Regions from separate parts of the Streptomyces sp. NPDC019531 genome, predicted to be linked through region 2. Evidence: predicted binding sites of a transcription regulator. Region 2 holds the regulator's gene; the other holds the start of a gene.

Region 1 (3,410 bases), on a different contig from region 2:
GAGTGAGGGGATCTTCGCGGAGACCGCCGGTGGGGTGACGGTCGGCGTGGCCAAGAAGCTGATCGAGAACGGGCTGCTCGACCCTTCGAAGACGACCGTTGTACTGAACACGGGCGATGGGCTCAAGACCCTGGACGCGGTGGCGGGTACGGGTCTTACGGCGACGATCCGTCCCAACCTTGATTCGTTCCGCGAGGCAGGTCTCGCGTAGTCGTTGTTCGTCTGCGGGCCGGTGGGGGCTGGTCGCGCCCGCGCGGCGGTAGCCGCAAATCGAGCAGAGTCCCGCGCCCCTAAAGGCGATCACCTGACCGGAGGTCTGAACATGAGCGTTTCCGTCCGTATCCCCACCATTCTGCGCACCTACACCGGCGGGCAGGCCGAGGTGGCCGCCGAAGGTGGGACCCTCGCCGAGGTCATCGCCGATCTGGAGAAGAACCACACCGGTATCGCGGCCCGGGTGCTCGACGACCAGGGCAAGCTGCGGCGGTTCGTCAACGTGTACGTGAACGACGACGACGTGCGGTTCGAGCAGGGGCTGGAGACGGCGACGCCCGACGGGGCCGGAGTCTCGATCATCCCGGCCGTCGCCGGCGGGTGACCGTATGACTGGTCATTACCTTCGGTAACAGTAATTACCGAGTGTTCATCTGATTGCCCCCTCCGCGAGAGAAGCGGAGGGGGCAATTCTCTATGGTTGAGCGCGGTACAGTTGGGGAAGCTGCGGCTTTCTTCATGCCGCATGCATATGAGTTCTGGCTTCGCATGCGATGAGAAGTAGCCAAAGTGTGCGCGTCTTATGTGCCTTATGCGTCTTTTATGGGGCCCGACTTGCCCCGAATTCAGGCGAATTCTCGCTACATTCCGGACCCCTTCCGTCCAGAATTCTCGTCCGATTGACCTGTTGCAGACGGCAGTTGGACAGATACATTCAGCCGCGGTCGACGCGTTCCGGCGCACGCCCCCAACCATGTGGGGGGTGAGGTCTGACCCGGATCCGCGAAGTGCGGGTCCGTGCAAGGGCCAGTAATAGGGGAGTTAGGCATGGCTCAGGGCACCGTCAAGTGGTTCAACGCGGAGAAGGGGTACGGCTTCATCGCGGTCGACGGTGGTGCGGATGTATTCGTCCACTACAGCGCGATCCAGATGGACGGTTACCGCACCCTTGAAGAGGGCCAGCGGGTCGAGTTCGAGATCTCGCAGGGTCAGAAGGGGCCGCAGGCGGACATGGTCCGTCTCGCGACAGGCTGAAGCACGCGCCGGGTAACAACAGCGTCGTTCTTCGTTCTTCTTCGGAGGGCTCGTATCCCATGGGGAGTCATGGGTTACGAGCCCTTCGGCATGGGCGGGCGTTTGCGCAGTTCCCCGCCCCCTGATGCCTGCGGCTCGGCCGCTTGAGCGGTGCTCGACGACGGACACCGGCCACCCTGTGACTCCCCGGGGGCGCGGGGAACCGCGCGACCGGCCGCAGCGGACCCGCACCCGCCCGACGGGCCCGCCCCGACACATCACCAGGCGCCCGGTCTTCGGTAGCCGCTTGCACTCGACCATGCCGAGTGCTAATCATTGGCGTTAGCACTCTGAAGGTGAGAGTGACAACGAAGGACCGGGTCGGTGAGGCCCGCAGGCCGGATGGGGAAGGAACCCACGAGGCAGGCGAGCCGTCCGTCGCGGGCGCGGGCGCGGTCCGAAGGAATCACCCCCAGTCCTGGAGGGACCACTTCACATGGCCAAGATCATCGCGTTCGACGAGGAGGCGCGGCGCGGCCTCGAGCGCGGCATGAACCAGCTCGCGGACGCCGTGAAGGTGACGCTCGGCCCCAAGGGCCGCAACGTCGTCCTCGAGAAGAAGTGGGGCGCCCCCACGATCACCAACGATGGTGTCTCCATCGCCAAGGAGATCGAGCTCGAGGACCCGTACGAGAAGATCGGCGCCGAGCTGGTCAAGGAAGTCGCCAAGAAGACGGACGACGTCGCCGGCGACGGTACGACCACCGCGACCGTGCTCGCCCAGGCCCTCGTCAAGGAAGGCCTTCGCAACGTAGCCGCGGGCGCCAACCCGATGGCCCTCAAGCGCGGTATCGAGAAGGCCGTCGAGGCCGTCTCCGCCGCTCTCCTTGAGCAGGCCAAGGATGTCGAGACCAAGGAGCAGATCGCCTCCACGGCCTCCATCTCCGCCGCCGACACCCAGATCGGCGAGCTCATCGCCGAGGCGATGGACAAGGTCGGCAAGGAAGGCGTCATCACCGTCGAGGAGTCCCAGACCTTCGGTCTGGAGCTGGAGCTCACCGAGGGTATGCGCTTCGACAAGGGCTACATCTCGGCGTACTTCGCCACCGACATGGAGCGGATGGAGGCGTCGCTCGACGACCCCTACATCCTCATCGCCAACTCCAAGATCGGCTCCGTCAAGGACCTGCTCCCGCTCCTGGAGAAGGTCATGCAGTCGGGCAAGCCGCTGCTGATCATCGCCGAGGACGTCGAGGGCGAGGCCCTGTCGACCCTGGTCGTCAACAAGATCCGCGGCACCTTCAAGTCCGTCGCCGTCAAGGCCCCGGGCTTCGGTGACCGCCGCAAGGCCATGCTCGGCGACATCGCCATCCTCACGGGCGGCGAGGTCATCTCCGAGGAGGTCGGCCTCAAGCTGGAGAACGCGACCCTGGACCTCCTGGGCCGCGCCCGCAAGGTCGTCATCACCAAGGACGAGACCACCATCGTCGACGGCGCCGGGTCCTCGGACCAGGTCAACGGCCGGGTCAACCAGATCCGTGCCGAGATCGAGAACAGCGACTCGGACTACGACCGCGAGAAGCTCCAGGAGCGCCTGGCCAAGCTCGCCGGTGGCGTCGCCGTCATCAAGGCCGGTGCCGCGACCGAGGTCGAGCTCAAGGAGCGCAAGCACCGCATCGAGGACGCCGTGCGCAACGCCAAGGCGGCCGTCGAGGAGGGCATCGTCGCCGGTGGTGGCGTGGCCCTGCTGCAGGCCTCCGGTGTCTTCGAGAAGCTGGAGCTGGAGGGTGACGAGGCGACCGGCGCTGCCGCCGTCAAGCTCGCCCTTGAGGCCCCGCTGAAGCAGATCGCCGTCAACGCCGGCCTTGAGGGCGGCGTCGTGGTGGAGAAGGTCCGCAACCTCACCCCGGGCCACGGCCTGAACGCCGCGACCGGTGAGTACGTCGACCTGGTCAAGGAAGGCATCATCGACCCGGCGAAGGTCACGCGCTCTGCCCTGCAGAACGCCGCCTCCATCGCCGCGCTCTTCCTCACCACCGAGGCCGTCATCGCCGACAAGCCGGAGAAGGCCGCCGCGCCCGCCGGTGGCGGTATGCCGGGCGGTGACATGGACTTCTGATCGACCTCTGGTTGATCAACGTCCTTGCCGCGGGCGGCACTTCCCCGGAAGCGGGGTGTGCCGC
Region 2 (3,410 bases):
GGCTTGGGCTTCTTCCACGGAGGGGTCAGGTCGGCGGAGTACTGGCGCATTCGGATGACGATAAGAGAAGCGGGCCGGGGATCACTACGACACGCCGAAACGCGTGGCCAGCGCGTCCCGCTGCGCCCGCACGAAGGCCGCGTCCACCACCGCTCCGTGACCGGGCACGTACAGTGCGTCCTCGCCGCCCAGGTCAAGGAGGCGGTCCAGGGCGGCGGGCCAGTGCGGCGGTACGGCGTCCGGGCCCGCCTGCGGTTCGCCGGACTCCTCGACCAGATCGCCGCAGAAGACCACCTCGGGGGAGCCGGGGACGAGGACCACCAGATCGTGGGCCGTGTGGCCGGGGCCGACGTTCGCCAGCAGGACCTGCCGGCCGGCGCCCAGGTCGAGCGTCCACTCGCCGGAGACCTGATGCCGGGGGGAGACGAGGGCGTCCACCGCCTCGTCGGCGAGCCGGGGGTCCAGTCCGTTGCGCACCGCGTCCGCCCGCAGTTCCGCGCGGCCCAGCCGCCCCGCCAGCACCGTCTCCACGCCCACCGCGCCGAACACCTCCGCCCCCGCGAACGCCGCCGCACCGAACGCATGGTCGAAGTGGGGGTGGGTGAGCGCGAGATGGGTCACACGGTGACCGGCGAGTTCCTCGGCCTGGGTGCGCAGGAGCGCCCCCTCCGCGAGGCCGGAGCCGGAATCGATCATCAGGGCTGTGCCCTCGCCGATCACCAGGCCCGCCGTGCAGTCCCAGCCGGGCAGCCGACACCGCCCCACCCCGGTCGCGACCCGCTCCCACCCGAGCTCTTCCCAAGTCACCGTCATACCGCGACGCTAGCCGTACAACCCGTCATGCCAGGACCAGCCTTGCCCTGGGAGTACCCCACCGCCGTACACTGGCCGGGGAGCGCTGGCACTCGGACGGACAGAGTGCCAGGCGAGGTGACGAGGGACCGACTTTCTGGAGGTGTGCGCGATGCTGAGTGAACGCAGGCTCCAGGTGTTGCGCGCCATCGTCCAGGACTATGTCGGCACCGAGGAGCCGGTCGGCTCGAAGGCCCTCACCGAGCGGCACAACCTCGGAGTCTCCCCGGCGACCGTGCGCAACGACATGGCGGCCCTGGAGGACGAGGGGTTCATCGCCCAGCCGCACACCAGCGCCGGGCGGATCCCGACCGACAAGGGGTACCGCCTCTTCGTCGACAAGCTCGCCGGCGTCAAGCCGATGACCGCGCCCGAGCGGCGCGCGATCCAGAACTTCCTCGACGGCGCGGTCGACCTCGACGACGTCGTGGCGCGGACCGTGCGGCTGCTCGCGCAGCTCACCCGGCAGGTCGCGGTCGTGCAGTACCCGTCCCTTACCCGCTCGACCGTGCGGCATGTGGAACTGCTCGCGCTCGCCCCCGCACGTCTGATGCTCGTGCTGATCACGGACACCGGCCGGGTCGAGCAGCGCATGGTCGACTGCCCGGCGCCCTTCGGGGAGGCCTCGCTGGCCGATCTGCGGGCGCGGCTCAACAGCCGGGTCGCGGGGCGCCGGTTCGCCGATGTGCCCCGGCTGGTCGAGGACCTGCCCGAGGCGTTCGACGTCGAGGATCGGGGTACGGTCGCGACAGTGCTCTCCACCCTCCTGGAGACACTCGTCGAGGAGAACGAGGAGCGGTTGATGATCGGCGGCACCGCCAATCTCACCCGCTTCGGACATGACTTTCCCCTCACCATCCGGCCCGTCCTGGAGGCCCTTGAGGAGCAGGTCGTGCTCCTCAAACTCCTTGGTGAGGCCGGGGATTCGGGCATGACCGTACGTATTGGTCATGAGAACGCCTACGAGGGACTCAACTCCACTTCCGTGGTGTCGGTCGGCTACGGTTCGGGCGGCGAGGCAGTCGCCAAGCTCGGCGTGGTCGGACCGACCCGCATGGATTACCCGGGAACGATGGGAGCGGTACGCGCAGTGGCACGGTACGTCGGACAGATCCTGGCGGAGTCGTAAGTGGCCACGGACTACTACGCCGTTCTCGGCGTGCGCCGCGACGCGTCGCAGGATGAGATCAAGAAGGCGTTCCGTCGGCTCGCACGCGAGCTGCACCCGGACGTCAACCCGGATCCGAAGACCCAGGAGCGGTTCAAGGAGATCAACGCCGCTTACGAGGTGTTGTCGGACCCGCAGAAGAAGCAGGTCTACGACCTCGGCGGCGACCCGCTCTCGCAGGCCGGCGGCGGTGGCGCGGGCGGCTTCGGAGCCGGTGGGTTCGGGAACTTCTCGGACATCATGGACGCGTTCTTCGGTACGGCGTCGCAGCGGGGTCCGCGCTCGCGCACCCGGCGCGGCCAGGACGCGATGATCCGGCTGGAGATCGAGCTCGACGAGGCGGCCTTCGGCACGACGAAGGACATCCAGGTCGACACGGCGATCGTCTGCACCACCTGCAGTGGTGAGGGTGCGGCGCCGGGGACCTCCGCCCAGACGTGTGACATGTGCCGCGGCCGCGGTGAGGTGTCGCAGGTGACGCGGTCCTTCCTGGGCCAGGTCATGACCTCGCGGCCGTGTCCGCAGTGCCAGGGCTTCGGCACCGTGGTCCCGACCCCGTGCCCGGAGTGTGCCGGCGACGGCCGGGTCCGCTCGCGCCGCACGCTCACGGTCAAGATCCCGGCCGGTGTCGACAACGGCACGCGGATCCAGCTCGCGGGTGAGGGCGAGGTCGGTCCCGGTGGCGGTCCCGCCGGTGACCTCTACGTCGAGATCCACGAACTCCCGCACTCGCAGTTCCAGCGGCGCGGCGACGATCTGCACTGCACGGTCACGCTCCCGATGACGGCGGCGTCGCTCGGCACGAAGGTGCCGCTGGAGACGCTGGACGGCATGGAGGAGGTCGACATTCGGCCCGGTACCCAGTCCGGCCAGTCGATCCCGCTGCACAGCCGGGGCGTCACCCACCTGCGCGGCGGCGGCCGGGGCGACCTCATCGTCCACGTCGAGGTCCAGACCCCGACGAAGCTGGACCCGGAGCAGGAACGCCTCCTGCGCGAGCTGGCGAAGCTCCGGGGCGAGGAACGGCCCACTGGGCAGTTCCAGCCCGGGCAGCAAGGGCTGTTCTCGCGGTTGAAGGATGCGTTCAACGGTCGTACGTGAGGTGCGGGGTGGCTGCCGGGGGTCCGGGGGTCGGCCCCCGGGTAGGCACTGTCAGCCCGGGCAGCAAGGGCTGTTCTCCCGGTTGAAGGATGCGTTCAACGGTCGCACGTGAGCCGAGTTCACCATGGGTGCCCGTGGCCTATGCCATGGGAAGGGCGGATTCGGACTTGTTCGGAGGACGTGACAACATGCCGTCATGTCCTCCGCACTGACCGATCTCTTCCCTCATCCGATCGTGCAGGCCCCCATGGCGGGCGGCGTCTCCGTGCCGCGGCTCGCCGCCGCCGTG

Evidence for each region. Region 2 encodes HrcA, which represses chaperone genes, less so after heat shock. Its sites were predicted from a motif close to TTNGCACTCNGNNNNNCNGAGTGCNAA; they were not measured.
Region 1: groL (chaperonin GroEL) is a predicted target of HrcA. The motif match lies at 1,534-1,560, and genes of this name have one in related genera.

Annotation. Positions count from the first base shown of each region.
Region 1 is NZ_JBJDQL010000004.1:185,173-188,582, reverse strand. Features, by position in the region: gene thrC (threonine synthase) at 1-211, shown strand, start outside; gene ACI2L1_RS07075 (MoaD/ThiS family protein) at 323-598, shown strand; gene ACI2L1_RS07070 (cold-shock protein) at 1,042-1,248, shown strand; gene groL (chaperonin GroEL) at 1,724-3,346, shown strand.
Region 2 is NZ_JBJDQL010000005.1:61,754-65,163, reverse strand. Features, by position in the region: gene ACI2L1_RS08295 (DUF3097 domain-containing protein) at 1-50, opposite strand, end outside; gene ACI2L1_RS08290 (MBL fold metallo-hydrolase) at 85-813, opposite strand; gene hrcA (heat-inducible transcriptional repressor HrcA) at 965-1,981, shown strand; gene dnaJ (molecular chaperone DnaJ) at 1,982-3,121, shown strand; gene ACI2L1_RS08275 (nitronate monooxygenase) at 3,318-3,410, shown strand, end outside.